DNA from 4 places in the Methylobacterium sp. WL64 genome. Region 2 is predicted to be linked to each of the others. Evidence: predicted binding sites of a transcription regulator. Region 2 holds the regulator's gene; each other region holds the start of a gene.
The links. Region 2 encodes LexA, which represses DNA repair genes until DNA is damaged. Its sites were predicted from a motif close to TGTTCNNNNTGTGTTCNG; they were not measured.
Positions count from the first base shown of each region.

Region 1: a site for LexA is predicted at 2,932-2,949, ahead of uvrA (excinuclease ABC subunit UvrA). Genes of this name have one in related genera too.
Region 3: a site for LexA is predicted at 1,616-1,633, ahead of dinB (DNA polymerase IV). Genes of this name have one in related genera too.
Region 4: a site for LexA is predicted at 4,704-4,721, ahead of parE (DNA topoisomerase IV subunit B). Genes of this name have one in related genera too.

Region 1 is NZ_VRVA01000056.1:14,857-22,478, forward strand. Features, by position in the region: gene uvrA (excinuclease ABC subunit UvrA) at 1-2,786, opposite strand, end outside; gene FV242_RS20465 (cupin domain-containing protein) at 3,105-3,527, opposite strand; gene FV242_RS20470 (zinc-binding alcohol dehydrogenase family protein) at 3,538-4,557, opposite strand; gene FV242_RS20475 (helix-turn-helix domain-containing protein) at 4,680-5,096, shown strand; gene FV242_RS20480 (methyl-accepting chemotaxis protein) at 5,194-7,254, shown strand; gene FV242_RS20485 (amidohydrolase family protein) at 7,374-7,622, opposite strand, start outside.
Region 2 is NZ_VRVA01000069.1:3-7,624, reverse strand. Features, by position in the region: gene FV242_RS22595 (ComEC/Rec2 family competence protein) at 1-1,815, shown strand, start outside; gene lexA (transcriptional repressor LexA) at 1,809-2,528, opposite strand; gene FV242_RS22585 (biliverdin-producing heme oxygenase) at 2,849-3,448, shown strand; gene FV242_RS22580 (hypothetical protein) at 3,699-4,151, shown strand; gene FV242_RS22575 (hypothetical protein) at 4,187-4,402, opposite strand; gene FV242_RS22570 (hypothetical protein) at 4,401-4,601, shown strand; gene fae (formaldehyde-activating enzyme) at 4,658-5,197, shown strand; gene FV242_RS22560 (hypothetical protein) at 5,198-5,665, opposite strand; gene FV242_RS22555 (response regulator) at 5,710-6,159, opposite strand; gene FV242_RS22550 (histidine kinase dimerization/phosphoacceptor domain -containing protein) at 6,156-7,277, opposite strand.
Region 3 is NZ_VRVA01000138.1:1,438-9,059, reverse strand. Features, by position in the region: gene FV242_RS29420 (hypothetical protein) at 1-65, shown strand, start outside; gene FV242_RS29415 (hypothetical protein) at 135-368, opposite strand; gene dinB (DNA polymerase IV) at 510-1,592, opposite strand; gene rimO (30S ribosomal protein S12 methylthiotransferase RimO) at 1,710-3,062, opposite strand; gene pabB (aminodeoxychorismate synthase component I) at 3,457-4,848, shown strand; gene FV242_RS29395 (aminodeoxychorismate/anthranilate synthase component II) at 4,845-5,468, shown strand; gene FV242_RS29390 (aminotransferase class IV) at 5,455-6,330, shown strand; gene FV242_RS29385 (DoxX family protein) at 6,327-6,743, shown strand; gene FV242_RS29380 (hypothetical protein) at 6,954-7,196, shown strand; partial or broken gene attM (N-acyl homoserine lactonase AttM) at 7,354-7,622, opposite strand, start outside.
Region 4 is NZ_VRVA01000030.1:17,765-25,386, reverse strand. Features, by position in the region: gene FV242_RS15000 (TniQ family protein) at 1-775, shown strand, start outside; gene FV242_RS14995 (hypothetical protein) at 810-1,469, opposite strand; gene FV242_RS14990 (PRC-barrel domain-containing protein) at 1,824-2,330, shown strand; gene parE (DNA topoisomerase IV subunit B) at 2,534-4,594, opposite strand; gene FV242_RS35485 (hypothetical protein) at 4,763-5,128, shown strand; gene topA (type I DNA topoisomerase) at 5,175-7,622, opposite strand, start outside.

The DNA of each region.
Region 1 (7,622 bases), on a different contig from region 2:
GCCTCGCCCCCCGACAGGGTGGTGGCCTGCTGGCCGACATGGACGTAGTGCAGGCCGACCCGCTTCAGGGTCTCGAGCTTCTCGCGGATCGCCGGGACCGCCTTGAACAGCTCGGCCGCCTCCTCGACGGTGGAATCGAGCACGTCGGCGATGGACTTGCCGCGGTACTTCACCTCCAGGGTCTCGCGGTCGTAGCGCTTGCCCTTGCATACGTCGCAGGTGACGTAGACGTCCGGCAGGAAGTGCATCTCGATCTTGATGACGCCGTCGCCCGAGCAGGCCTCGCAGCGCCCGCCCTTCACGTTGAACGAGAAGCGCCCCGGCTGGTAGCCCCGGGCCTTGGCCTCGGGCAGGCCCGCGAACCAGTCGCGGATCGGCGTGAAGGCGCCGATATAGGTGGCGGGGTTCGAGCGCGGCGTCCGGCCGATCGGCGACTGGTCGATGTCGATGACCTTGTCGAGATGCTCCAGCCCCTCGAGCCTGTCGTACGGGGCCGGGTGCTCCAGCGCCCCGTTCAGCTTCTTTGCGACGGCCTTGTACAGGGTGTCGATCACCAGGGTGGACTTGCCGCCGCCCGAGACGCCGGTGATGCACGTGAAGGTGCCGAGCGGCACCTCGATATCCACGTCCTTGAGGTTGTTGCCCCGGGCGCCGAACACCCCGAGCTTGCCCTTCCGGCTCTTGCGCCGCGCGGCCGGGGTGCGGACCGCCATCGCGCCGGTGAGGTACTTGGCCGTGAGCGAGGCCGGGTTGGCCAGCACCTCGGCGGGGGTGCCCTGGGCGATGATCTCGCCGCCATGGATGCCCGCCCCCGGGCCGACATCGACCACGTAGTCGGCCTGCAGGATCGCGTCCTCGTCGTGCTCGACCACGATCACCGAGTTGCCGAGGTCGCGCAGGCGCTTGAGCGTGCCGAGCAGCCGCTCGTTGTCGCGCTGGTGCAGCCCGATCGAGGGCTCGTCCAGCACGTAGAGCACGCCGGTGAGCCCGGAGCCGATCTGCGAGGCCAGCCGGATGCGCTGGCTTTCGCCCCCCGACAGGGAGCCGGAGCCGCGGGCCAGCGTCAGGTATTCGAGGCCGACATCCACCAGGAAGCTGAGCCGGTCGCGGATTTCTTTGAGAATTCTGACCGCGATCTCGTTTTGCTTGGCCGTCAGCTTCTCCGGCAATTCGGAGAACCAGCGATGGGCTTCCGAAACGGACAGCGCCGTCACGTCGCCGATATCGGCCATGGCGACCTTCACGGCCAGCGCCTCGGGCTTCAGCCGCTTGCCGCCGCAGGACGCGCAGGGCGTCTCGCTCATGAACCGGCCGATTTCCTCCCGCACCGCGTCGGACTCGCTCTCCTTGTAGCGGCGCTCCAGGTTCGGGATCACGCCCTCGAACGGCTTGTTGACCGCATACTTGCGCAGGCCGTCGTCGTAGGCGAAGCGGATCGCCTGCTTGCCGGAGCCGTACAGCACGACGGCGCGGGCCGCCTCCGGCAGGCTCTGCCAGGCCACGCTCGTCTTGAAGCCGTAATGCTCCGCCAGCGCGTCCAGCGTCTGGCCGTAATAGGGCGAGGTCGATTTCGCCCAGGGGCCGACCGCGCCGCGCTTCAAGCTGAGCGCAGGGTCCGAGATCACCAGTTCGGGGTCGATCCGCATCTCGTGGCCGATGCCGCCGCAGGTCGGGCAGGCGCCGAACGGGTTGTTGAACGAGAACAGCCGCGGCTCGATCTCCGCGATGGTGAAGCCCGAGACGGGACAGGCGAAACGCGACGAGAACGTGATCGTCCGGGGCTCCTCGCCCTCCGGCGCGTCGGCGAACACGATCTCGCTGATGCCGTCGGCGAGCTCCAGCGCGGTCTCGAACGAATCGGCCAGCCGCGCGGCGATGTCGGGCCGCACCACGATCCGGTCGACGACCACGTCGATGTCGTGCTTGAACTTCTTGTCGAGCTTGGGCGCGTCGTCGATCGCGTAATATTCGCCGTCGACCCGCAGCCGCTGAAACCCTTTCTTTTGGTACTCGGCGATTTCCTTGCGGTACTCGCCCTTCCGGCCGCGGACCACCGGGGCGAGCAGGTACAGCCGGCTCTTCTCCGGCAGCTCCAGCACCCGGTCGACCATCTGCTGGACGGTCTGGCTCTCGATCGGCAGGCCGGTGGCCGGGGAGTAGGGGATGCCGACCCGCGCCCAGAGCAGGCGCATGTAGTCGTAGATCTCGGTCACCGTCCCGACGGTGGACCGGGGGTTCTTGGAGGTGGTCTTCTGCTCGATGGAGATCGCCGGCGACAGCCCGTCGATCTGGTCGACATCGGGCTTGGACATCATCTCCAGGAACTGGCGGGCATAGGCCGAGAGCGATTCGACGTAGCGGCGCTGCCCCTCGGCGTAGATCGTGTCGAAGGCGAGCGACGACTTGCCCGAGCCCGACAGCCCGGTGAACACCACGAGCTTGTCCCGGGGGATCGTCAGGTCGACGTTCTTGAGGTTGTGCTCCCGGGCGCCCCGGACCGTGATCACCCGCCGGTCGGCGGCGCTCGGCGGCGCGGCGTCGAACAGGGCCTCCAGCTTGGCGTCGACGGCGGCCTCCGCGGCCGCGCTCCGGCTGCTGCCCAGGCGGACGGGGGCGGGGGCCTCGGCCTTCTTCGTACGCGCGGGCTTGTTCGTCCGCTCAGGCTCGGCCGGAACCGCCTCGGCCGGCGCTTTGGCGGACGACGCCTTCACGGGAGACGGTTTGGGGGCGGCCTTGCTGGCGCCGACGCGGGGTCCGACTCGGGTTCCGGCTTGGGCTTTGGCCATGAGGGCGGCGGTCTTTCGAGGCGTCGACGCGGTCGGGGCTGGCTTTGCGCGCGGGTCAGCCGCCGCACCCGCTCATGTCGAGCCCGGAGCGGTCGACGGCAAGGTGAGGCCGGCGGGACGCAGGCCCGACATGCAACGCCATTGCTAGAACGAAACGCGTACGCCGGCAACCGCTCGCCGGAAGCCTGTCGTTTCGCGGCCGAAAAGACGGGATTTCCAAAGGGCCTGCGGCCCTTTGGCGGGGTGTCGGGGCAGGCCCCGACAGCAGGGCGCTGCCCTGCACCCGCAAAAGGTCCGGGACCTTTTGGATCCGGGACTTCACGCGTCGGCGTTGCGCGCCATGAAGGTGGCGGGGGTGCCGTCCTCGGGGTTCACGAAGATGATGTCGGTGGGGGCCCGCCGCGGGGTGTCGATCGACAGGAACGTCACCGGCTCGCCCGGGGCGATCTCCGGCATCGCGTGCACCGTGCCCGTCTCGAAGAACAAGAGCTGGCCGGGGCCGAACGGTGTGAGGTTCGCGGGGTCACCCAGCCAGACGGTGCCGCGTCCCGACAGGCAGTACAGGTACTCGTCGCAGGTGGCGTGATAGTGCGGCGGGGTCGGGCGGTAGACCCGGAACACCCGGGCGCTCGCCGCCGCCCGGTCGGTCAGGTAGGTGTCGACCAGGAGCGTCCGCGCGCTGTCGGGCAGCGCCGCCGCGAGCGCCGCCACGTCGAAGATTCCGGTGCCTGTCCCGGTCATGGCGCCCGCCTCACGACGCAAAGCCTTCGAGCACGATCTTGCCCTTGGCGCGCCCGCTCTCGATCAGCGCGTGCGCCCGCCGCAGGTTCCGGGCGTCGATCCGCCCGTAATGCTCGCCCAGGGTCGTGCGCAGGCGCCCCGCATCCACCAGCCGGGCGACCTCGTCGAGGAGCGCGCCCTGGGCGGCGATATCGGAGGTGCCGAACATCGAGCGGGTGAACATGAACTCCCAGTGCAGCGACAGGCTCTTGCGCTTGAGCAGCGCCACGTCGAGCTGCGCGGGATCGTCGATCAGGGCGAACCGGCCCTGCGGGGCGATCAGCGTCGCGATCTCGGCGAGATGCGCGTCGGTGTTGGTGGTCGAGAACACGAGGCCCGGCGCGCCGAGGCCCAGGGCCGCCACCTCGGCGGAGAGCGGCTTGGCATGATCGACCACGTGGTGGGCGCCGAGATCCCGGCACCAGGCCGCCGTCTCCGGCCGGGACGCGGTGGCGATCACGGTGAGGTCGGTGAGCTGCCGGGCGAGCTGGATCGCCACCGAGCCGACGCCGCCCGCCCCGCCGACGATCAGGATCGCCGGGGCGGCGCCCGGCACCGGTTTCTTGGCGTCGAGCCGGTCGAACAGGGCCTCCCAGGCGGTGATCGCGGTGAGCGGCAGGGCGGCGGCCTGCGCCCAGTCGAGGCCGGCGGGCTTGTGCCCGACGATGCGCGCATCGACGCAATGGAATTCGGCGTTGGTCCCCGGCCGGGTGAGGTCGCCCGCGTAGAACACCGCGTCTCCGACCGAGAAGCCCTCGGCCTCGGCACCCGTGGCCAGAACGGTGCCGGCGGCGTCCCAGCCCAGGACCTTGACCCCGCCGGCCTCGGGCTCGGCCCGCACCCGGACCTTGGTGTCGACCGGGTTCACCGAGACCGCCTCGACCTTCACCAGCAGGTCGCGGGGGCCGGGATCGGGCCGGGGCAGGTCGCAATCGACCAGGGCCTCGGCCTCGGTGATCGGCAGGGATTTTCTGTACCCGACGGCGCGCATCGCAATCTCCTCCGACTGACCCGCACGGAGATGCCGTCCGCCTTCACGGCGCGCAAGTACGCACATAAAACGCCGATAGTGCCGAGAATGATACCGCCCGACGATCGCCTTGGGATCCCGCCATGCCCCGCACCCGACACCATAGCGGCAACTGCAGCCCCGGCTGCGCCGTCGAGGCCACCCTCCGGCTCATCGACGGCAAGTGGAAGGGCGTGATCCTCTACCACCTGCTAGAGGGGACCCTGCGCTTCAACGAGATCCGCCGGCGGCTGGCGAGCGTGACGCAGCGCATGCTCACGAACCAGCTGCGCGAGATGGAGGCGGACGGCCTGATCGCCCGGAAGGTCTACGCCGAGGTGCCCCCGAAGGTGGAGTACAGTCTGACCGAGCGGGGGCGGACCCTGGAGCCGGTCATCCACGCGCTCAAGGTCTGGGGCGACCTGCATGCCGATTTGCATGAGGCCGATTTGCATGATCCCGAACGGCTTGAGGCCGAACGGCTTGCCGAGGCGGCACCGACCGTCGGGACTGCCGCCTGATTGTGCATTGCAGGCCGGGCCAAACCCCTCCACCCTAACGGTGTTTTTATAACCGTCCCGGATGATTCCGGCGAACGTTGCAGGATTCCGGGTTCCGATGGCCGTCCTCTCCTCACTCCGCGCGCGCATCCTCGCGGTGGCGCTCGCGCCCTGCCTTGCCTTCGCGGGGGCGGCCGGGTGGGCGGTGTCCGACCAATGGGCGCGGCGGGCCGAGATGGACCGGGTCGAGACCCTCGTCGGCCTCGCCTCGCGGATCAGCGCCTTCGTCCACGAGGCCCAGCGCGAGCGCGGCGCCTCCAGCCTGTTCCTGGGCGCCAGGGGGGCGCAGTTCGGGCCGGAACTCGCGGCCCAGCGCAGCCGCACCGACGCGGCTTTGGCCGGGCTCCCCGACGCGATGGCGGCCGCGACCGGCTTCGGCCCCGCCTTCGCGGCACGCGCCGAGGGCTTCGCGCAGGGGCTCACCGGGCTCGCGGCCCAGCGCCGGGCGGTCGATGCCCTGGGCCTCACCGCGCCGCAGGCGACGGGCTTCTACACCGGCCTGATCGGCGAGGGGCTGGGCGTGGTCCGGGCGATGGGCGGCGTGATCGACGAGGCCGGCATCGCGGCCCGGGCCAACGCCTACGCGGCGTTCCTGGCGCTGAAGGAGGCCGCCGGCCAGGAGCGGGCCGCCGCCTCGGCGGTGTTCGCCTCCGGCAGCCTGGACCTCCCCGCCGCGCGCCGGCTCACCACGCTCTCGGCCGATCAGGCGACCTACGGCGCCCTGTTCCGGGCCGGGGCCGTCGAGGGTCAGGCCGCGCTGCTGGACGCCGCGGAGGCGACCGAGCCGGCGCGGGAGGTGGCACGCCTGCGCAGCGCCGCGCAGGAGACGATGCCGGGCACGACCCTCGCCTTCCGCGACGCGCCGGCCTGGTTCCGGCTCGCCACCCAGCGCATCGACGCCCTCAAAGGCGTCGAGGACCGGCTGACCGCCGACCTGGTGGCCGCCGCCGGCGCGGTGCGGGCCCGGGCCGACCGGATGCTGACGGTCTGGATCGCGGGCGGGCTCGCCCTGTTCGCGCTCTCGGTCGGCTTCGCGTTCTGGCTCGGCACGGCCATCGCGCGGCCCCTGGTCCGGATGGCCCGGGTGCTGACGGCGATCGGGCGGGGCGAGGGACACGACGGGCCGGGCGCCGACCTGGCCATCCCGGCGGGGGGCCCGCGCGAGGTGCGGGCGATCGCCGACGCCGCGGTGACGTTCCGCGACAGCGTCGCCGAGCGCCGGCTCGCCCGGGCCGCGCAGCAGCGCCTCGCCGCCGAGAATGCCGCCGCGCAGCGCGCCGCCGCCCTGAGCCTCGCCGACAGCTTCGAGGGGCAGGTCGGAGGCATCGTCGCGGCGGTCTCGGCCGCCGCCGAGCAGCTGGAGGCCTCCGCCCACGGCATGGCCCGGGCCGCGCAGGACACCACCGACCTCAGCCGGGCGGTGGCCGGCGCCGCGGATTCGGCCGCCCGCTCGGCCGACACCGTGGCGGCGGCCACCGAGGAGCTCACGGCCTCGGTCCGGGAGATCGGCGTGCAGGTCAGAGCCTCGGCCGACCTCGCGGCCTCGGCGACCCGGGACGCGGACGGCATGGCCGGGGAGGTCCGCCGCCTCGCCCAGGCCGCCGGGAGCATCGGGGAGATCGTCGCGATGATCTCGGACATCGCCGGCCAGACCAACCTGCTCGCCCTCAACGCCACCATCGAGGCGGCCCGGGCCGGCGAGGCGGGCCGGGGCTTCGCGGTGGTGGCCGCCGAGGTCAAGAACCTCGCCGGCCAGACCGCCCGGGCGACCGAGGAGATCGCCGCCAAGGTCGCCGAGATCACCGGGTCCACCGAGGCCTCCGTCCGCTCGATCGGCGGCATCACCGAGGTGATCCGCACCCTCGCCCGGATCGGGGCCGAGATCGCCGCCATGGTCGAGCAGCAGGGCGCGGCCACCGCCGAGATCGCCCGCACCACCGGCCAGACCTCGCAGGATACCCGCGCGGTCTCGGGCACCATCGCCGGCGTGGGCGAGGCGGCCGGCACGGCCAGCCACGGCTCGTCCCAGGTGCTCGACGCCGCCAGCGACCTGGCCCGGCAGGCCAGCGCCCTGCGCGGCGCCGTCGGCGATTTCTTGGCCAACGTCCGGGCCGCCTGACGGCAAAGTCCCGGATTCAAAAGGGTTGAGACCTTTTGCGGGTGCGGGCGGAGCCCGCTGTTTTCAAGGGCTTCGCCCCTGAACCCAGCCAAAGGGCTGAGCCCTTTGGAAACCCGGGACTAAGCCTCGGCCAGGCCGAGCCCGAGCAGGCGGTTGGCGTTGCGCCAGAGGGCGGCGTCCAGGGCGTCCTCCGACAGGCCGAGCGCGCGGAAATCCGCGACGCCCTGGCCCATCGCCCGGAACGGGAACGAGGAGCCGAACAGGAACTGGTCCTTCATGAAGCCGTTCGCCGCCTCCACGTAGAGGCCGCCGCCGGGCGCGAACGTGTACATGTCCGGGGAGACGAAGACGTTCTCGTTGCGGAAGGC
Region 2 (7,622 bases):
CTCGAACCCGCTTTGAGGCCGCTTCGGGTGCGGGTCTCGTTCCGGAAGGCGCCATCCCTGCGGCCCGGGGACTTCATCGCCGCGACGGCAAGGTTGCTGCCGCCGCCCGAGGCGGCACGACCGGGCGGCTACGATTTCGCCCGGGATGCCTACTTTCAGGGACTCGGCGCGGTAGGCTCGCTGATCGGGGCGATCACGGTTCGAGAGCCGCCCACCCCGCCACCTCTGCGCCTGCGACTGGCAGCCTTGCTGGACGAGGCCCGCAACGCGCTGACACGCCGGATCGCGCAGGCCGAGGGCGGGCAAGCGGGGGCCGTGGCGGCGGCCCTGGTCACGGGCAAGCGCGGCCTGATCGGACCGGCCGCCAACGATGCGCTCCGGGCGGCGGGCATCTATCACGTCGTTTCCATCTCGGGCCTCCACATGGTGCTGGCCGCCGGCGTGGTGTTCTGGCTGGTGCGGGCCGTCTTGGCGCTGGTGCCGTATTGCGCGCTGGTCTGGCCGATCAAGAAGATCGCCGCCGGGTTCGCGATGCTGGGCGTCACCGCCTATTGCGCGTTCTCGGGCTGGGACATCGCCGCCGAGCGCTCGCTGATCATGACGCTGATCATGCTCGGCGCGATCCTGGTCGACCGGCCGGCGCTGTCCATGCGCAACCTCGCGCTGGCCGCCCTGATAGCATTGGCGCGGGAACCCGAGGGCCTGCTCGGACCGAGCTTCCAGATGTCGTTCGGGGCGGTGGCCGGGCTGATCGCCTGCGCGCGGCTGATCGACGGACGCCTGTTCCAGCGTCCCGGGGCGGGGCGGATCGAGCGGTTCGTCGGCACCGGCCTCTCGGCCGTGACAGGCACCCTCGCGACGACCCTGGTGGCACAGGTCGCGACGGCGCCGTTCGCGACCTACCATTTCCAGACGGTCCAGCCGTTCGGGCTGATCGGCAACGCCCTTACCCTGCCGCTGGTCTCCCTGGTCGTGATGCCGGCGGCGGTGATCGGGATCCTGGCCTATCCCTTCGCCCTGGACCGGCCGATCTGGTGGCTGATGGGACAGGCGGTGGGCGGCATGCTGGCGATCTCCGAATTGATCGCCGGCTTCAATCGGGCCGTCCTGGTGCTGCCGGCCTTCGGCACCGGCGCGCTGATGCTGCTGGCGGCCGGGCTGCTGCTGGCGACGCTGCCGGTATCGCGACTGCGCTGGCTGGCCCTGCCGCCCGCCCTGCTCGGGCTCGGCCTCGCCGTCGTTCCGGAGCGATTCGACCTGTACGTCGACCGGCAGGGCGGTGGTGCGGCCGTGCGTGGACCGGACGGAGTCCTGTGGGCCCTCGGCAATCCTTCGGCCTTCGTGATGGAGCAGTGGCTGAAAGCGGATGGCGACGGGCGATCGGCGAAGGCGGTGATCCAGGCTTCGTCGGCTGTCGGACGGTGCGACCGGCTCGGCTGCACCGCAAGCCTGCCGGACGGCCGCGCCGTCGCCCTGGTCCGCGACCGGCGCGCCTTCACGGAGGACTGCGCCCGGGCGGCCCTGCTGATCTCGCGGCTCGCGGCGCCGCCCACCTGCACGGGGCCGCTGGTGATCGACCGCCGGGTGCTCGCCGAACGAGGCGCCGTCGCACTCCGGGCCGACCGGGATGGCTTCACGGCACGCTATACCCGCGACACGGGCCGTACCGTGCCTTGGCGGGCATCACCGGCTTCGCGGCCATCGCCTGTCCCACAACCGAAAGTGGTAACACCCTCCGAGCCGATCCCGGCCGAGGCCGACGTCGCCGGTTCCGAGGCCGCGCCTGGCGACGCGCCGGCCGAACCCCTTCAGTAGCGGCGGACGAGGCTGACGAGCCGCCCCTGGATCTGGACCCGGTCGGGCCCGAGCACGCGGGTCTCGTAGGCCGGGTTGGCGGCCTCCAGGGCGATCGAGGAGCCCCGGCGGCGGAGCCGCTTGAGCGTCGCCTCCTCGTCGTCGATCAGCGCCACGATGATGTCGCCGGTATTGGCCGTATCCTGCTTGCGGATCACCACGAGGTCACCGTCCAGGATGCCGGCATCGACCATCGAGTCGCCGCGGACCTCGAGAGCGTAATGCTCGCCGCCGGCCAGGAAGTCCGGCGACATGGTGATGGCGTGGCTCTGGTTCTGGATCGCCGAGACCGGCGTACCGGCCGCGATCCGGCCCATCACGGGGATCGAGATGGCGCGGCCGCCGTCGTCGATCATCCGGGCGGTCGCCGGCTGCGCCGGCAGCTTGGACTTCCCGCCCTCGACCACGCTCGGGGTGAAGCGGCGGGGCTCCGCAGGTGGAGCAGCCGCCTGGGACAGGCTCTCGGGGATGCGGATCACCTCGATGGCGCGCGCCCGGTTCGGCAGGCGGCGCAGGAAGCCGCGCTCCTCGAGGGCCGTGATCAGCCGGTGGATGCCCGATTTGGACTTCAGATCGAGGGCGTCCTTCATCTCGTCGAACGAGGGCGGGACGCCACATTCCTGCATGCGGCTCTGGATGAAACGCAGGAGGTCCAGCTGCTTGCGCGTGAGCATCGACGGGGGACTCGCGGCTTGGAGGACCGCATCGATGCGGTCGCGGAAACAAATCACGAACACGTTAAACGTTCCGCAAGTGTTCCGCAAGCGTGATCGGCTGAGCTTGATCGATCGGCGATGTGCGGATGCGGCCGTTGTGTGCCGTGACGCGGTCGCGCCGCCATGGCAGAACCGGTCTGGCAGGATCGGCACGATCCCGGGCCAGCCTTGGTGACCTGAATCGCCGGAATGGTCCATAGGCTGGGACGGTCAGAGTGGCGCGGCGGGCCGCTCACGTCTGCCCACGGCACCTTGCCCGGACGACAGACATAGATCGCATGGACGCCGCATCATCCGACATCGCCGAGACCTGCAGCCGCGTGAAGCGCCTGAGAGTGGCGACCGCGGCCGCCCATGATCAGCTCGACCGGCGCATCATGGCGGCAAAGCCGTTCGCGAGCCTGGAGCGCTACGCGCTGTTCCTCCAGATCCAGTACAGGTTCCATGCGGTCGTCGATCGAGTCTATCGCGATGGCGCGTTCGCCCATGTCCTGCCCGATCTCGACGGCAGGCGCCGACTGCCCCTGATCCAGCAGGATCTGCGCGATGTCGGAGCGCCCGTCCCTGACGGCGCGTCCGAGGAACATTTCGGGACGATCGAACCGGCGCAGGGATTGGGCTGGCTCTACGTCGCCGAGGGCTCGAATCTCGGGGCGGCCATCCTGCTCAAGGAGGCCCGGGCGCTCGGCCTGTCGGAAACCCACGGTGCGCGCCATCTTGCCGGACATCCCGAAGGACGCGGGTTGCATTGGCGGCTTTTCACGGCCGCCCTCGACCGGGTCGAACTCCGGGAGACCGGGGAGCAACGCGTCGCCGCGGGGGCGACGGAGGCGTTCCAGTTCGTGCGCCGGCTGGTCGGGGACGTCTTCGAGGACTGACGGCGCCGCCACCCGGTCGGATCGTTCCGCCGCCCTGGCGCAGCAACAAAGCCTGTCACGCGCGCCGTCCACCGCCGAGTCGGGCGATGACCGGTCGCGGACGCCTGGAACGGCATCTCGGGCGACAAACGAATTGACTGGGCAAGCGGCGCCGTTTCAATGCGCCGAGGTGCTTGACCCGGTCGGCGGGGCAGGCGGATCGTCCCGGCGGCTTCGAGACTGGGCTGGAATTGGGCTTGGGATGACGAGGATGCGACGCGCGGCTCTTCTGCCCATCGGTGCCGGGGCCGTCGGCTTGGCGCTGGCCGGCTGCACCACCGGGTTCTCGTATATCTCGCGCAACTACGTGGCGCTCACCCCGCAGGTGGTCACCATCGGCTGCAAGGAGCCCTACGAGGTCTACGACAACCGGCAGGTGCGCCGGATGCTCGTCGTCTCGAACGCCCTGCGCGAGTACACCGGCTGCAATCTCAGCGAGGTGCGGATCGATCCCGATCCGGCCGCGACCCGGGTGAAGCGCTTCCGCACCGCCGCCCGCGCCTATCTCGACGAGACCGTGCGGGAGGATTGCCGGATCACCGGCGAGACGGTGTTCGATCCGCAGAAGAGCGAATTCACCTACGCCTGCGACGCGCCGATCGAGAAGCGGGGCACGGTGGTGCCGCGCCTGCCGGGCCGCAATCCGGGCTTCATCCAACAATGATCTGAGCCGCCCGCGCCGGCCCCGAGCCCGCCCGGTCAGGCGCCCGGCTTGGGGAAGGTGCGCTCGGCCGCATCGCCGGCCGCCGCCAGCAGGGCGCGGGCGAAGGCCCGGGCCTCCGCCCGGTCCAGCACGATCGCCGCGGTGACCGGGCCGCCGCCGAGGTCGGCGAGGGCGAGTTCGAGCCGTACCCCGTCCGGCATGGCGCTCGCCTGGAGGCTCCAGCCGCCCCCCCGATCCGTGCTCTCCGTCATGACATCCCTCCCGGCTGCCGGACCCGAGACAACGCCGCAGGCTCCGGCCGGAACGGCCCTGGCCCGGGACTGTTCCCGCGTCGCGCCGCACCCGACTTCCCTGCCCCGCGGATCCGAGTTCCTCAAGAGCGCCGGCCCGACCGTGGCGATCGCCGGGGTCGGCGCCCTCGACGGGGTCGGCCTGCTCCGGAGCGATTGACGCCGGCGCCTCGATGATGTCTCCCCCGGGCGACCTGACACGGGGAGTCGCGACACATGCAAGAGATCTGGTTCCGCACCGGCGAGGCCACCGTCCTGGCCGCCGACGGGCAGTACACCGACGCCATGCCCGAGGTCTTGATCGGCTCGGTCCGCGGGCCGGTGGGTCAGGCCTTCGCGTCGATGATGGGGCAGGTCCAGGGCCACACCCGGATGTTCGTGGTGCGCGACCTCAACCAGCTCGTGCGCCCCGCCACGATGATGACCACCAAGGCGACGATCCACACGGCCGAGTATGTCGAGCTGCTCGGCGGCGTCGTCCAGGCCGCCACCGGCGACGCGATCGTGGACTGCATCATCGAGGGCGTGCTGCCCAAGGACGGTCTCGACGAGCTGTGCATGATCATCATGATCTGGCTCGACCCGCGCTGCGCGGAGGACGACAACCTCGACCGCAAGGACCTGTACCGCACCAACTACGAGGCGACGAAGCTCGCCATCGCCCGGGCCCTCAAGGGCGAGCCGACCGTGGACGAGCTGATCGCCAACCGGAAGACCGTGAAGCATTACGCGCTTCAGGACGTGATCGAGTATTGATCAGCGCGGCGGGATGCGCCCCACCGAGCACAGGGTGCGCATCGCGCTGCTGCCGGGATCGGTGTAGCAGGAGGCGGACCAGCCGTTCTGCTGGATGAACGACTTGCGGCGGTCCGACAGGGCGGTCCGGTAGGCGTCGGCGATGATCGGCTCGACCCGCGCGGCCGGCTCGCCGACCAGGATCTCCGAGGCCGCCGCGAGGTCGCGGAAGAAGGCCGCCGAGGGAGCGGGCTCCGCGGAGGTCGCCTGCACGATCGGCTCGGCCCGGCAGGTCACGTCGAACTTGATCGGACCGGCCAGGCGGATGTCGATGCTCGGCCCGGCGCGCTTGCCGACCTTGCCGCCGATCGCCCCGGCGATCTGCTGGGCGAGGTCGTCACACGGCTCCGCCCGGGCGGCGAGGGGCAGGCCGGCCAGGGCCGCGAGGAATGTGGCCAGGAGCGGGCGGGCGACGCGGAAGCTTGACATGGCCGGCACTCTACGCGCCGGGCCGGAGGTGTCGAGGGCGGCGTTCACTGCCGCATCTGGGCGAAGCTCTTGAGCAGGGCCGGGGCGAGGCGCATCCCGGTCGGCACCAGCTCGGCCGGCGGCGGCCGGCGGACGCAATCCTCGAGGTAGGCCAGGGATTCCTCCAGGACCGCTCCGGTGAACGGCTTGGCGATCACCGCCGTGGCGCCCTCCAGATCGTCCGAGAGGGCCCGGGCGTTGGCGGTCATGAAGGCGGCCGTGATGCCGCCGATGGCGCGCACCGCGTGCGCCACGTCCACGCCCGAGGAATCATCGCCGAGGCGCAGGTCGATCAGCACCAGTTCGGGCCGGGTTTCGTGGACGAGGGCGATCGCCTCTGCCGCCGTCATGGCGGTGCCCACGACGCGATAGCCGGCCTCCTCCAGCATCATCTCGATCTGCATCAGGATCAGGGCCTCGTCCTCGACGACGAGGATTCGCATCGGCTCGCTCATCTGGCCTCCGGACCGGTAGCCAATTCGCGGGGCAGGCGAACGTTGACGATCGTGCCCGGGTCGTTCGCCTGCCAGGCGATGCTGGCATTGAGCTGGCGGCAGAGGGTGCCGATCAGCCGCTTGCCGAACGAGCGCTGCTCCATGACCTGCACGGGCATGCCGACGCCGTCGTCGGCGATCTTGATGGTGAAGTGGCGGTCGTCCGGCGCCACCGTCACGGAGAGCCGGCCGGCGCGGTGGTCCGGGAAGGCGTGCTTGAGGGCGTTGGTGATCAGCTCGTTCATCATCAGCGCCACCGGCGGGGCCTTTGTCACCGGGATCTCCACGGTTTCCAGATCCAGGTGCAGGCGGATCCGGTCGGTCCCGGAACCGCGGATCAGGTCGGTGGCGAGGTCGCGGGCGAACTCGGCCACGTCGAACCGCTCGACGTTGTTGGACTGGTAGAGCCTGCGGTGGACCGTGCCGAGGGCCTCCACCCGGGTCAGCATGGATTCCATCGCGGCGCGGGCGGCGGGATCGGTGATCGCCCGCGTCTGCATGGCCAGGAGGGCCGCGATCATCTGGAGGTTGTTCTTGACCCGATGATCGACCTCGTGGACCAGCATGGTCTGCGTGGCCAGGGCCTCGGTGAGGTCGCGGGTCCGGCGGGCGACCTCGGCCTCGAAATGGTCCTTCTCCTTCTGCACCTGCAGGTGCGCGTCGACGCGATCGGTGACGTCGAGCTGCGAGGCGAAGAAGAACAGCACCTCGCCGGCCTCGTTGGCGACGGGGCTGAGATACAGGGCGTTCCAGAACGGCGCCCCGTCCTTGCGATAGTTCAGGACGTCGATCGCGATGTCGCGCTGGGCCGCCACGGCCTCCCGGATCAGCGCCACGGCGCCCCGGTCGGTGTCGGGCCCCTGGAGGAAGCGGCAGTTTCGGCCGAGCACATCCTGGCGGTCATAGCCGCTCATCCGCAGGAACGCGTCGTTGGCGAAGACGATCGGGTTGTCGGGCAGGCGCGGATTGGTCACGATCATCGCCATCCGCGTGGCACGGACCGCGGCGGCGAACGGATCGCCCTTGCCGTGTTCGGCATCGAGCCGGTCCGTCAGATGCCAAGCGTCGGGCTGTTCCATCGAATCGACTCTTTCATGCCCGGCGTTCGTGACCTCCGGCAATCGGCTGGGCCTGCGCGGTCGCAGTGCCGAACGCTCAACGGCCAATCAGAAGATTGGGTTCAGCCCAGTCTCACTTTGATTCTGGAATCGACCAGACAGGATGCCGCACGGGTGGGCCCCGGTCCGGTTTTGCGGGCGCGCCGGCCACGCGATCTCCCGACAGGCTTCATCGTCCCCGCGCGCCTGGTGCGCCGGGGGCATGGCCCAAGAAGTCTCCTCACGCTGGACGCGGGACGCCGCGGGAACCCAGGTGTCGGCCAAGTTACGCGCGGGATCCGATCCCCGCGGCGACCCGCGGCATCG
Region 3 (7,622 bases), on a different contig from region 2:
TCGAGAACGAGACCAAACCCGACGGCGGCATCGACCCGAACCACCGCCCGCGCAAGAACGCCTAATTCCAGACGCCTGATCCGAGAAGCCTGATCCGAGAAGCCCGCTGACGCCCATGGCCCGGGCCATGGGCGTCAGCGGGCGCGGGTCGGCGCCTTCGGGCGCTGCGGCACGGCGGTCCCATCGGTGAGGAAGCCGGCGCCCGGGCCGCCCGAGGACACGTAGAGCTGCGGCGGGCTCGCGCTGTAGCCCCGCAGCAGGATCGCGTTGGCGGCCCTGAAGGACGCGGTGCTGTCGGCGCGGGCGGCACCCACCGGGACGCCGAGCAGCAGGGCGGTCGCCAGGGCCAGGGAGATCGATTTCGACATTGGGACGGGACCTTTTGGTTCGTGAGGTGGCGGGCAACGCCGGCCGCACCGGATCGGTCCTATCTGTGGTTGATAAGTCGCACCTGACGTGTGCCGCCGCACAGCCCACGCGACCGCGCTCCATCGACCGGCCGAGGCGGATCAGAGCCCGAGCCCGAGCTGCAGCGGCTCTTCCTTCTCCCCCTGCTCGAAGCTCGAGAGCGCGATCCCGATCAGCCGCGCGCTGCGCCGGAGGGGAAACAGGCCGGAGAGCAGTTCCAGCCCGATCCGCTCCAGGGCGGCCCGGTCGACCACCGGGGCGGGGAGGGACCTCGCCCGGGTGACCTGGGCGAAATCCGAGAACTTCAGCTTCAGGGTCACGGTCCGGGCCCGCATCCCCTTGGCCTCGGCCCCGCCCCAGACCTTGTCGAACAGGGGCGCGAGCCGCTCGGCCAGGATCGTGAAGGCGGCCGTATCCTCCGAGAAGGTGGTCTCCGCCCCGATCGACTTGCGCACCCGGTGGGCGCGGACCGGCCGCATGTCGAGCCCGCGGGCGACCGCGTGATAATAGGCCCCGGCCGACCCGAAGGTCTCGCGCAGGCGGTCCGGATCCCAGGCGCGCAGGTCGGCCCCGGTCTCGATGCCGAGCCGCTTCATCTTCGCTTCGGTGACCGGGCCGACGCCGTGGAACCGGCCGATCGGCAGGGCGGCGACGAAATCCGGCCCCATGGACGGGGTAATGACGAACAGGGCGTCAGGCTTCCTGAAGTCGGAGGCGACCTTGGCCAGGAACTTGTTGTACGAGACCCCGGCCGAGGCGACGAGGCCGGTGCGCTCCAGGATCTCGGCCCGGATCGCCTTGGCGACCGCGGTCGCGGTCGGAAGGCCCAGCAGGTTCTCGGTGACGTCGAGATAGGCCTCGTCCAGGGCGACCGGCTCGATCACCGGCGTGTGCCGGGCGAACACCGCCCGGATCTCCTCTGAGACCGCCCGGTAGACCTCGAAGCGCGGCTTGACGAACAGCAGGTCCGGGCAGAGCCGCCGGGCGGTGGCCGACGGCATGGCCGAGCGCACGCCGAACCGCCGCGCCTCGTAGCTCGCCGCCATCACCACGCCGCGCTCCCGGGAGCCGCCCACGGCGAGCGGCAGCCCGCGCAAGACGGGATCGTCGCGCTGCTCCACGGAGGCGTAGAACGCGTCCATGTCGATATGGATGATCTTGCGGAGCGCGACCTCCGGATCCATCGCAGCCTCGGGGTCCGGACTGAAGTTCCTGCTATGTTCCAGACATGCCAGACCGGACGCCCGGGTCAACCGCTCCGATCCGACGGCGCACAGGGGATTGCGCGCAATCCGGGACCATCAGGTCACGGTGCCGTAGAGGTCGTAGGCGTCGGCCCGGTCGATCTTCACGGTGACGATGTCGCCGGAGCGCACCGGGCGCCGGAACGCGGCGTGGACGTTGCCGTCGATCTCGGGGGCGTCGGCCTTCGACCGGCCCTTGGCGATCCCGCCCTCGACGGAATCGACGATCATGGCCAGCCGCTTGCCGACCTTGGCCCGCTGGAGCCGCAGCGAGATCGCGTTCTGCGTCTCCATGAACCGGCGCTTGCGCTCGGCCTTCAGCTCCGGCGGCACGAGGTCGCCCAGGGCGTTGGCGGTGGCGCCGGCCACGGGCTCGTACTCGAAGCAGCCGACGCGCTCGAGCCTGGCCTCCTGCAGCCAGGCCAGCAGCTCCTCGAACTCGGCCTCGGTCTCACCCGGGAAGCCGACGATGAAGGTCGAGCGGATCGCGAGGTCCGGGCAAGTCTGCCGCCAGCTGCGGATCCGGTCGAGCTGGCGCTCCTGGTTGCCGGGCCGGCGCATCCGCTTGAGCACGGAGGGGCTGGCGTGCTGGAGCGGCATGTCGAGGTAGGGAAGCACCTTGCCCTCGGCCATCAGCGGGATGACCTCGTCCACGTGCGGGTAGGGGTAGACGTAGTGCAGCCGCACCCAGGCCCCGAGCTCGCCGAGCTCCTTGGTCAGGTCGTAGAACTTCGCCCGCACGCTCCGGTCGCGCCACGGGCTCTCGGCGTAGCGGATGTCGACCCCGTAGGCGCTGGTATCCTGCGAGACGACCAGCAGCTCCTTCACGCCGGCCTTGACCAGCTTCTCGGCCTCCCGCAACACGTCGCCGGCCGGGCGGCTGACGAGATTCCCGCGCAAGCTCGGGATGATGCAGAAGCTGCAGCGGTTGCTGCAGCCTTCCGAGATCTTCAGGTAGGCGTAGTGGCGCGGGGTGAGCTTGATCCCCTGCGGCGGGACGAGATCGAGGAACGGGTCGTGGGCCGGAGGCACCGCCTCGTGGACCGCCGCCACCACGGATTCGTAGGCCTGCGGCCCGGTCACGGCGAGCAGGTCCGGGTATTTCGCGCGGATCTCTTCCGGCTGCGCGCCCATGCAGCCGGTGACGATCACCCGGCCGTTCTCGGCCATGGCCTCGCCGATCGCCGAAAGCGATTCCGCCTTGGCCGAATCCAGGAACCCGCAGGTGTTGACGATCACCACGTCCGCCCCGTCGTGGCGGCGGGCCAGCTCGTAGCCCTCGGCGCGCAGGTGCGTGAGGATCCGCTCGGAATCGACGAGCGCCTTGGGGCAGCCGAGCGAGACGAACGAGATTTTCGGGGCGGCCCCGGGGACGGCGTCCCGGGGGGCGGGCGTGGCGGTTGCGGTCATGGTCGCATTCGGAAGACGGGTCGGACGCCACCCTCGCGTGCGGCCGGTGGATCGGGTCGCACGGCGCGCGAGGACAGGCATTCGGGATCGCGCCCCTATAGCGGTTCTGACGCGCTCGCGCGAGACCGGCCGCCGCAGGGGTACCCGGCCCCGCGCGGGAGGCTCGGCGCAGGAGGTACGGCACATCGCCGAAACTTGGCTGTTCGCAGGGCTTTGCCGGCGGCTCCTGAGATCCCACATCAGGTGCGGCCCGCCGTCTCCCGAACCCGGGACGGACCCCGACCGCCCGCGACGGGTGGGGCCTTGCGCGGAACTGCCGCTTTCCCCGCGGCATCGCCTGTGCAACGGCAGCGTGCGGGGCGCGTGCCCTCAGGACATCAGCCCGAACCCGGTCATGTGGACCCAAGAGATCTGGACCCGAGAGATCCCCTTCGTCGATCCCGTCGCGGCGGCCGCCCGGCTGCGGCCCCTGCCGGATCTCGCCTTCCTCGACAGCGCCATGCGGCACGACGCGCTGGGGCGGCACTCGATCGTGGCCGCCGACCCGTTCGCGCGGTTCCGGTTCCGGGATGGGCGCGCGACGCTGGACGGGCGCCCGGTGTCGGGCGGCCCGTTCGCTGCGCTGCGGGCCTGCCTCGCCCCCTACCGGGTCGAGCCCGATCCGGACACCCCGTTCCCGGGCGGGGCGATCGGCTATCTCGCGTATGATCTCGGCGCGCAGCTGGAGCGGGTCGCAGCCCCGGCCCGGCGGGCGGGGCTCACCGACGACATCGCGGTCAACCTCTACGACACGGTGCTGGTGATCGACCACGCCGCGGGGACGTGCCGGCTCGTCGCCACGGGATTTCCCGAGACCGAGCCGGCCGCCCGGCAGGCCCGCGCCGAGGCGCGGCTCGCCGCCTTCACCGACCGGCTCGGCACCGCGACCGAGCCCGAGGAGGCACCGCCCCAACCCGCAAAAAACCTCGCGTGGCACTCGAACTTCGACCGGCAAACCTATGAAGAGGCTGTCGAAAAGGTCCGCGCCTATATCCGGGCGGGCGATATCTACCAGGCCAACATCGCCCAGCGCTTCAGTGCCGACCTGCCGACGGGCTTCGACCGGTTCGCGCTCTACCGGCGCCTGCGCGCCACCAATCCGGCGACCTTCGGGGCCTATCTGGAACTGGCCGGGCTGACCGTCGCGTCGTCCTCCCCGGAGCGCTTCATCCGGCTCGACGGCCGGCACGTCGAGACCCGGCCGATCAAGGGCACCGCCCGCCGGCTCGACGACCCGGAGGCCGACCGGGCCGCCGCCAAGGCGCTCCTGGCCTCGGTCAAGGAGCGGGCCGAGAACGTCATGATCGTCGACCTGCTGCGCAACGACCTGTCCCGGGTCTGCGCGCCAGGCAGCGTCGCCGTACCCACCCTGTGCGGGCTGGAGACCTACGCCAACGTCCACCACCTGGTCTCGGTGGTGACTGGGACCTTGCGCGATGGGCTCGACGCCCTCGACCTGCTGGAGGGCACCTTCCCCGGGGGCTCGATCACCGGCGCCCCGAAGATCCGCGCCATGGACATCATCACCGAGATCGAGGGCGACGCCCGGGAGCTCTATTGCGGCGCCATCGGGCGGATCGGCTTCGACGGCGCGCTCGACACTGCGATCGCGATCCGCACCGTGTTCATGGACGAGACCCGGGCGGTCCTGCAGGCCGGCGGCGGCGTGACCCTGCTGTCGGAGCCGGGCCCGGAATACGACGAGACGCTCGCCAAGGCCGCCCGGGTGTTCGAGGCCTTCGCATGATCCTCGTCCTCGACAACTACGATTCCTTCGTCTTCAATGTCGTCCGCTACCTGGAGGAGCTGGGCGAAGAGGTCCGGGTGGTGCGCAGCGATGCGGTCGACGTCGCCGGCATCCGGGCGCTCGCCCCGGATGCCCTTGTGGTGTCGCCGGGCCCCTGCACCCCCGCGGAGGCCGGCATCTCGCTGCCGGCGATCCGCGACCTGTCCGGCGCGGTGCCGATCCTCGGGGTCTGCCTCGGCCACCAGGCGATCGGCGCCGCGTTCGGCGGCACGGTGGAGCGCGCGCAGCGCCCCCTGCACGGGCAGGCGACCCCGATCGCGCACCGGGGCGAGCGGCTGTTCTCCGGACTGCCCGCGCCGATGCCGGTCGGGCGCTACCACTCGCTGGTGGTCACCCCGGGCCCGGACATGGACAAGCACCTCTCGGTCGACGCGGTCTCGCAGGAGGGCGAGGTGATGGCGCTCTCGCACCGGACCCACCCGACCTACGGCATCCAGTTCCACCCGGAATCGGTGCTGACCGAGGGCGGCCACGCCCTGTTCGCCAATTTTCTGGGACTCGCCCGCGCCTGGCGCGACGAGCGGGGCCACCGGGGCAGGGGCGACGATGCTGTGGCGTGACGGGACGATCGTCCCGGGGACGCAGGCGTCCCTGGACCACACCGACCGCGGCCTGACGCTCGGCGACGGCCTGTTCGACACGGCGCTCGCCCTGGGCGGCCGGGTGGCCTTCGAGGAGGCCCATATCGCCCGGCTCGTCGCCGGGGCGGAGACCCTCGGGATCCCCGCCGAGGCGGACCGGATCCGCGCCGCCATGCGGGCGCTCGCCGGGCAGGGGAATGACAAAGGTAGGGGGGACGACGACCGGCTGGCGATCCGCACCACCCTCACCCGCGGCTCCGGCCCACGCGGGCTGAAGCCGCCGGAGGATCCGCATCCGACCCTGTTCGCCACCGCGGCGCCGAGCGCGAAGGGCGCGGCCTTCGCGCGCCTGCGGTTGTGGCCGACGGGGATCGCACGCAACGACACCACCCCGGCCGCCCGGCTCAAGACCCTGGGCTATCTGGACGCCGTGCTGGCCGCACGCGAGGCCGCCGCTTCGGGCTTCGACGAAGCGCTGTTCTGCAACACAGGCGGCCGCGTCGCCTGTGCGGGCACCGGCAATCTGTTCGCCCTGTTCGGCGACACGCTGATCACGCCGCCGCTGGCCGACGGCGTGCTCCCCGGGATCGTCCGTGCGGAGGTGCTGGGGCTGGCAGGGGCGTGCGGATTGCGCCCGGAGGAGGGCTCGCTGAGCCTGCCCGCGTTCCTCCGCGCCGAGGCCGTGTTCGTCACGAACTCCCTGCGGCTGCTCGCCCCCGTGACCGCGATCGGCGCGACCGGCTTCGCCAGCGCGGAACACCCGGCCGTGGCCCGGCTGACGGCGGCGCTCCGAACCGCAATCGCCCGCGCCTGCGGCGTCGCGGAAGACCGGGTAGGATGAGCGAGCCGAGGCCTGAGGCCTGGCGGCGCCGGCTGCGCTACGGGCTGGCCCTAGTCTATGCCGGGATCGGGATCGTCCACCTCTTGGCCGCCGACGCGATGCTGCCGCTGATGCCGGACTGGGTGCCGGCGCCGCGGTTGGTGATCCTGGCCACCGGCCTGTGCGAGATCGCCGGGGCGATCGGGCTTCAGACCCGGTCGCTGCGCCGGGCGGCCGCGATCGGGCTCGCCGTCTACGCGGTCTGCGTCTACCCGGCCAACCTGAAGCACGCCTTCGCGGCCGTCCACGTCGAGGGCATCCCGGATTCCTGGTGGTACCACGGACCCCGGCTGGCGTTTCAGCCGGTCTTCGTCTGGGCGGCGCTCTGGGCCGGCGGTCTGATCGACTGGCCATTCGGCGCGCGCCGGCGCTGAGGCGCCGGCCGGTCGATCCCCGGGCGGCCCGGCATTCGTCGCGCCCCCAGGACAGGACGGCGAGCAATCCCTGAGAAACCGTGATCACAGGATCCCCGGATCGCAGGCTCACGGCAGGCTTTGATCCCGGGATCACTGCGGATAGACTGCGGTGCGGTCGCCGCACGCGCTGGAACATCGCGTCGCACGGCCCCGATACGGGCGAACTGCATGACCAAGCGCCGCGAGGCCGGCCGAACGACACCGCTCGCCGACACGCTGCCGGAGCAGGCCGCGGTCGAGCGCGCCATCGAGGCCGTCCTCGACCGCCTGCGTCCCAAGGACCGCCAGGAGACCAAGAATCGCCAGGACGTCAGGGACCGCCCGCAACCCAAGTCGGCTGGCCCAGCCACGTCCCGCCGCCCGGCGACCGAGGCCCCCCGGAAGCCCGGTCCGGTCCGGAAGGCCGATTGAACGGCCGGATGCGGCCGGGCGCAGCCCCGCGCTCCGAAGGGCAAAGATTGCCCCCCAGGACGATCGTGTCGCGCACCTTGCCGGGTCTCGGAACCGGCAGGGTGCGCATCGATCCGCATCGTGCCGAAAGACGGCGGCCGCCTTTCGGCACGATGCGCTAAGCGTAGAAGGCGGGGGCCTTCTTGAACATCGGCCACGCATCCGGATCGTGACCGGTCACGATCTCGGCCCCCGTCTTGTTGGCGATGCCGTGCAGTTTCTGGACCGAGCGGACGCAGTCGACGGCCGAGGCTAGGAAGGCCGGCAGCGCTTTCTGGTTCCAGTGATCGAGCGTGTAGGCCGCGTCGATCGTGAGCAGAACCGGTCTCGAAGCCGGCAACCGCACCAGAACCGATTGATGTCCAGGGGCGTGCCCCGGGGTAAACA
Region 4 (7,622 bases), on a different contig from region 2:
ACGCGCCGCGGTCGACGTCGACGGGATTTCCAGCCTGATCGCGGATCATGCCGGATTGATCGGCAGTACCGAGGTGCTGGCGCGCATCGGCATCACCCGGAAGCATCTCCTCGAACTCGTCGCCCGAGGGCTCGTCCCGACCCTAGCCGGTCCCGACAAGGCCGCCCGTGCCAAGAACCGCTTCCGCCCGGCGGACATCGACGCGTTCATGGAAAGCCTCTTCGCCGGGGCGGTGGAGGTCGAGGTCCCGAACGCCCGCCAGGTCCCGCTCGGCGCGGCACGGGCAAGCGCAGCCGCGAGCATCGGCGACCTGTTCGACGCCGTCGTCGGCGGACGCCTGGCCTGGAAGGGCCGCTTGCGCGGAGGACGCCGCTTCACCGACCTGCTCGTGGATGCGGACGAGGTCATGCGCCTGATGCGGACCAAGGCGCCGAAGGCCGGGCTCCAGAAGAACGAGGTCGAGTCGGTCGTCCCGGGATTGCGGAAGGAGGTCGTGGTCGCCCTCATCGCGACGGGGCAACTGTCCGTGGCGGAGGAGTTCTGCCCACGGAACCGCCGGCGCATCCCGGTCGTCACCCGCGAGAGCGTGGATGCCTTCCGGGACAGGTACGTGACCGTCGCCGAGGTGGGCAAGGTCATGGATGTCCCGTCGCGCATGGCGCTGCGCATCCTCAGGCAGGCCGGGCGGAAGGCCGCCTTCGACGTCGACACCGCGAAGGCCTGGATCTTCGCGCGCTCCGACGTCCTCGGCCCCGGCTGGCCGGGCATCGCCTGACCGTCGGGGCGCCGACGATGCCGGTCGGACCCGACTACATCATGCCGGGGGCGGTCGGCATGAAGTCGGCCCAGGTGCCGTCGTCGACCGAGAACTGCGTCCGGCCGAGCGCCATGGCGATGTGGCAGGCGATGACCAGGCGGGTGCGCGTCTCGTGGTCGGCTTCGGCGACGTTGTCCGCGTTGAGCGGCTCGTCACCCGAGATGACGTGCCGGAGATACGCCAGGCGGCCCTCGGCCTGCTCGACCGTGTAGCCCTCTCGGGCGAGCTTCGCCCGGGTGTCCGGAAGGTCGTCGGGGTCGACCGGGATCTCGATGTCGTCGATCACGAAGTACAGCATCGGGCTGTCGTTCCCGGCCACGGGCACCTTCTCGCGCTCGACGCAGAGGGACAGCTGCCTGATGGCGCTCTCCAGCGCTTCACGCCGCGTCTTGACGGGGACCGCATTGCCCATGAGCGCGGGCACGCCGAACGGAAGGTTCTTGAACGCCAAGTCGGCATTCCAGCCCCGGGCGACCTCGTAGACGTGGACGCCAGCCACGTTGGAGATCCGCCAGTGCGGGGATGAGGTCGCCGACTGCATCGTCACGTGGTGCTCGACCGCCTCGCTCGCATCGACGAGCCGGCCCTTCAGGGCATCGAGAAGGGTGGCCGCGCGTCGCCGGTTGGGCCTGCTTCCGTGATCGTAGTCCATCGGTCCATCCTCGCACGACGCCCCGGGGCGCCCGCTCGAATGTCATCCCGAGGCTTGCAAGCCACAAACCGAGGCCCTCGGTTTTGCCGCATCACGCCGATGGGGAAACGGAACTCTGGCTCTGCAATGACCAGAACTATGCGACGAAAACCGCGGTCTCCCTCCGAGGAGAAAACACAACTTTGAGACGCGGTGCAGGCGCCATCGTGACCCGGGGCCCGGCCGCAAGGTCGGGCCCTTCTGCGTTTCAGGACCACCGAGGCCCGGTGCGACAGGGGCGACAGGAACACCCGTCGCCGCCGGCGCCTTTCACGGTCGGCGCCCGGATGGCTCGGCCGCGCCGGAGCGATCCCGATGCGCAAGATCCGACTGATCACGTCCCGTCTGCTGCTGCCGCTGACTGTCCTGTCCCTGTCCGGACTCCCGGCTCCGGCTCAGGATGCCAGCGTGATCGGCACCAAGACGGTGCTGCCCGGGACCGGGCCGGGCACCTCCACCAGCGGGGAGGGCGGCGGCCGGCTGATGACGGCGGCCAGCGCCGAGGCCGCGGCCAGGCGCCAGGGCCTCAAGCCGGCGGCGTTCCTGGCCTCCAAGATGATCGGCGTGACGGTCCGCAACGCGGCCGGCGACAATGTCGGCACCATCGACGACCTGCTGATCGCCGATGGCGGTGCCCTGAAGGCGGTCGTGCTGGATGTCGGCGGCCCGCTGGGCCTCGGCAGCAAACGGATCGCCGTGGAGCCCGGCGCCCTCGTGCTGCGTCCGGGCGGGGAGCGGTTCTCGGCCGTTCTCAACATGAGCACCGACACCGTCGCGGCCGCCCAGCCCTTCGATCCGGCCAAGGCCATGGCGTCGGAGTAGCCTCGCCGGCAATCGCTTGACGCGGACGCGATCCAGGCGCTTCGACCCGAAAGCGGTCTGCAAGTCCGTCAGTGCGACCGTCGCGAAGCAACCCAGTGTCGCGCGCGATCCCCAGGTATCGCGACCCCCAGGTGTCGCGTTTCCCCGAATCGCTTCGCTGCGGCCACGCTGACGAAGCGTCGTTTTACGGCCGCCGTGTCGCCTCAGATATCCAGATCGACCCCGTCGGCGAAGGCGGCGCGCTCGCTGATGAAGGCGAAGCGGGCTTCGGGCTTGTTGCCCATCAGGCGCTCCACCGTATCGCCGGTGGATTCCCGGGCCTCCTCGAGGATCGCGACGCGCAGGAGCGTGCGCTTCTTCGGATCCATGGTGGTGTCCTTGAGCTGGGCCGGCATCATCTCGCCCAGGCCCTTGAAGCGCCCGATCTCGACCTTGCCGCTCTTGAACACCGTTTTGGTGATCCGCTCCCGGTCGGCGTCGTCCCGCGCATACACGACCTTCGAGCCCTGCTGCAGCCGGTAGAGCGGCGGGATCGCCAGGTAGAGGTGGCCGCGATCGATCAGCTTCGGCATCTGCCGGTAGAAGAACGTGATCAGCAGCGATGCGATGTGGGCGCCGTCCACGTCGGCGTCCGTCATGATGATCACCTTGTCGTAGCGCAGGTCCGCCTCACGGAAGGCCGCGCCGGTGCCGCAGCCGAGTGCCAGGGTGAGGTCCGAGATCAGCTGGTTGGCCCCGAGCTTGTCCCGGGAGGCCGAGGCGACGTTGAGGATCTTGCCGCGCAGGGGCAGGATCGCCTGGGTCGTCCGGTCCCGGGCCTGCTTGGCCGAGCCGCCGGCGGAATCGCCCTCGACGATGAAGATCTCGGAGTTGGCCGTTCCGGCGGCCGAGCAGTCGGCCAGCTTGCCGGGCAGGCGCAGCTTGCGGGTCGCGCTCTTGCGGGCGACCTCCTTCTCCTGGCGCCGGCGCAACCGCTCCTCGGCCCGGTCGATCACCCAGTCCAGCAGCTTGTTGGCCTGGGCCGGGGAGGCCGCCAGCCAATGGTCGAAGGCGTCCCGCACCGCCGTCTCGACGATCCGCTGCGCCTCGACGGTGGCCAGCTTGTCCTTGGTCTGGCCCTGGAATTCCGGCTCGCGGATGAACACCGACATCATCGACGCGCAGGTCGCCATGACGTCGTCGGTGGTCACGGCCGTCATGCGCTTGGCCTGGTTCACGCGCTCGGCGTGCTCGCGCAGGCCCCGCAGCAGCGCGACCCGCAGGCCGGCCTCGTGGGTGCCGCCCTCCGGCGTCGGGATGGTGTTGCAGTAGGAATGCGAGAAGCCGTCCTCGGCGACCATCCAGGCCACCGCCCATTCGAGCGAGCCGTGGGAGCCGGGCTTGGTCACCTTGCCGGTGAACATCGCGTCGGTGACCAGGTCCTTGCCCTCGATGTCCCGGGCCAGGTAGTCGCGCAACCCGTCCGGGAACCGGTGCACCGCCTCGGCCGGTACGCCCTCCAGCCCTTCGAGCAGGGCGGGGGCGCAGCGCCAGCGGATCTCGACGCCGCCGAACAGGTAGGCCTTGGAGCGCGCCATCTTGAACAGGCGGCGCGGGTCGAACTTCAGGGAGCCGAAGATCTCGGCATCGGGGTGGAACCGCACCCGGGTGCCGCGCCGGTTCTGGACTCGTCCGACGAGTTCGAGGGCCCCCTGCGCGTGGCCGCGCGAAAAGGTCTGGCGGTAGAGGGTCTGGTTGCGGGCGACCTCGACTTCGAGGAGGTCGGACAGGGCGTTCACCACCGAGATGCCGACGCCGTGCAGGCCGCCGGAGGTCTCGTAGACCTTCGAGTCGAACTTACCGCCCGCATGCAGCGTCGTCATGATGACTTCAAGCGCCGATTTGCCGGGGAATTTCGGGTGCGGGTCCACCGGGATGCCGCGGCCGTTATCGGTGATCACCAGGGAGCCGGATTCCTCCAGCTCGACCTCGATGAAGCTGGCATGGCCGGCCACCGCCTCGTCCATGGAATTGTCGATCACCTCGGCGAAGAGGTGGTGCAGCGCCCGCTCGTCGGTGCCGCCGATATACATGCCGGGCCGGCGCCGGACCGGCTCCAGGCCCTCCAGCACCTCGATGTCGGAAGCCGTGTAGCCGGCCTCCGGCTCGGCCGCCGCGATGGCCGGGACCGAGGCCGATTTCGCCAGCCGCCGCCGCGGCTCCGCCGGACGCGGGGCAGGGGGCTTGCCGCCAGGCCCGAACAGGTCGCGCGCCGGATCGCTCACGCGCGGCCTCCGCGCGCGCGGCGCGTCGGCCGGCTCGGCGTCGGGCGGACGGGCCTTTGGCGATCGGACCTGGGATCGTGCAGCATGCGCCTTCATCCCCGCATGATAGCGGAACAAAACAGAAACATCCAGAGGGTCCGGTGCGTCGCCGGACCGCCCCACCATCGCATGCTGCGCCGCCGCGAGCGAGGGCCGCGGCCGGCGCGGCGCGAAGGCGCCGTCATCGCCACGTTGCACAATCGTGGGTTAACGGTTTCTCCGCCGCCGCCCGGATCGGAACCGGGCGGCTCCGACCGCGTTCTGTCGGAAAAGAACTTGGCCGTGGTCCGGGAGCCGCCGTCGATGAGCAACGCCGCGATCGAGGCCCGCCGCCTCACCCTGATCCGCTTCGAGCGAGCCGCCGGCACCGTATTCGGGTGCGAGGACGATGCGCCCTCGGTCGTTCCGCAGGCCCGCATCCTCGTGAACGGCCTGACCATCGCGTTGGCGACCGTCGCGACCGCGTTGGCGGCCACGATCACCTACCTGGCCTGAACGCGACGAACTGCGACGCTTTCTTCGCGGTTAGCGGGTCCGGCGCTCAGCCGGCCCCGGATTTCTTCGCCGTCGTCTTCTTGGCCGCTGGCTTCTTCGCGGCCGTCTTCTTCACCGCCGGCTTCTTCTCGCCCGCCGCCGCGCGCGCCGGCGCCTTCCGGGCCGAGCTGCGCTTGGCCGGCTTGCCGCCGCCCGACGCCCGCTTGGCGTTCACCAGCGCGATCCCCTCATCGAGGGTCAGCGCCTCGGAATTCATCGTCTTCGGCAGCGTCGCGTTGACTTCGCCATCGGTGACGTAGGGGCCGTACTTGCCGGCCTTGACCACGAGGTCCCGCCCACTCGTCTCGTCCTTGCCGAGCGGGCGGCCCGGATCCGCGGCAGCCCGGCCGCGGCCACCGCCCTGCTCCTTGGCGACGATCAGGTCGATGGCGCGGTTGGCGCCGATCTCCAGCACGTCGTCGTCCTTGCCGAGGTTGGCGTACATCTTCCCGTGCTGCACGTACGGACCGAACCGGCCGAGATTGGCCAGGATCGGTTCGCCGGTCTCGGGGTGGCGCGCCACCTCGCGGGGCAGCGCCAGCAGCGCCAGGGCCTTGTCGAGGCCGACCTCGGACGGCGAGAGCCCCTTGGGCAGCGACGAGCGCTTCGGCTTCGCGGCGTCCTTCTCGGTGGAGGCTTCGCCGAGCTGCACGAACGGCCCGAAACGCCCGTCCCGGATCGTCACCGGCATCCCGGTCACCGGATCGTCGCCCAGCACCCGGACGCCCGGCTGGCCACCCTCGCCCGAGGAGCCGTCGCCGTCGCCGTCGATCCCCGAGGCCGAGAGCTGACGGGTGTACTTGCACTCCGGATAGTTCGAGCAGCCGATGAAGGCGCCGAACTTGCCGAGCTTCAACGAGAGCTGGCCGGTGCCGCAGACCGTGCAGGTTCGCGGGTTCGCGCCGTCGCCCCTGTCGGGGAAGATGTGCGGACCGAGAAGGCCGTTGAGCGCCTCCAGCACGTCGGTGACGCGCAGCTCCTTGGTCTCCCCGATCGCCGCGGAGAAGTCCTTCCAGAAGTCGCGCAGCACCGCCCGCCAGTCGATCTCGGCGTTGGAGACCCGGTCGAGCTGGCCTTCGAGGTCGGCCGTGAAATCGTACTCGACATAGCGCCGGAAGAAGCTCTCCAGGAAGCCGGTGACGAGGCGTCCCTTGTCCTCCGGCTGCAGCCGCTTCTTCTCGATCTTGACGTATTCGCGATCCCGCAGGGTTTGGAGAACGGCGGCGTACGTGGACGGCCGGCCGATGCCGAGCTCCTCCATGCGCTTGACCAGGCTCGCCTCGGAATAGCGCGGCGGCGGCTCGGTGAAGTGCTGGGTCGAGGTGATACGCTCACGGGTGAGCGGGTCGCCGGCCTTCATCGGCGGCAGGCGCTTGCTCTCCTCGTCCTCCTCGTCGTCCTTGCCCTCCTGGTAGAGGGCCAGGAAGCCGTCGAACTTCACGACCTGGCCGGTGGCGCGCAGGTCGATCCGGCGCGGGCCGACGCTCGCCGCCACCTCCACGGTGGTGCGCTCCAGCTCAGCCGATTCCATCTGGCTCGCCATCGTGCGGGTCCAGATCAGGTCGTAGAGCTTGGCCTGCTCCGGCTCGAGGTGGCGGGCCACCATCTTGGGCAGGCGGCTCATGTCGGTCGGGCGCACGGCCTCGTGGGCCTCCTGCGCGTTCTTGGCCTTGACGCTGTACTTGCGCGGGACGTCCGGCACGTAGCGGTCGCCGAACTCGGTGCCGATGACCTTGCGGGTGTCCTGGATCGCCTCCGGCGCCATGTCGACGCCGTCGGTCCGCATGTAGGTGATGATGCCGACCGTCTCGCCGCCGACGTCCACGCCCTCGTAGAGGCGCTGCGCGACCCGCATGGTCTGCGCCGGCGCCATCCCGAGCTTTCGCGATGCTTCCTGCTGCAACGTCGAGGTGGTGAAGGGCGGCTGCGGGTGGCGCTTGGCGGGCTTCGCCTCGACGCTCGCAACCTGGAAGCTCGCGAGCTCGAGGTCGCGCTTGAATGCGGCGGCGTCCGCGCCGGTGCCGACGTCGAGCCGCTGGATCCGCTTGCCGTCGGCCCCGACCAGGCGGGCCTCGAAGGTCGCGCCGTCCTTGGTGGTCAGGGTCGCGACGATCGACCAATACTCGCGCGGCTTGAAGCTCTCGATCTCCATCTCGCGCTCGACCACGAGCCGCAGAGCCACGGACTGCACGCGGCCGGCCGAGCGGGCGCCGGGGAGCTTGCGCCACAGCACCGGCGAGAGGTTGAAGCCGACGAGGTAATCGAGCGCTCGGCGCGCCAGGTATGCGTCCACCAGCGCCTGGTCGATCTCGCGCGGCTTGCGCATCGCCGCCTCGACCGAGGCCTTGGTGATGGCGTTGAAGGTGACGCGCTCGACCGGGATGCCCTTGAGCGCCTTTCGGGCGTTCAGCGCCTCCAGGACGTGCCAGGAGATCGCCTCGCCCTCGCGATCCGG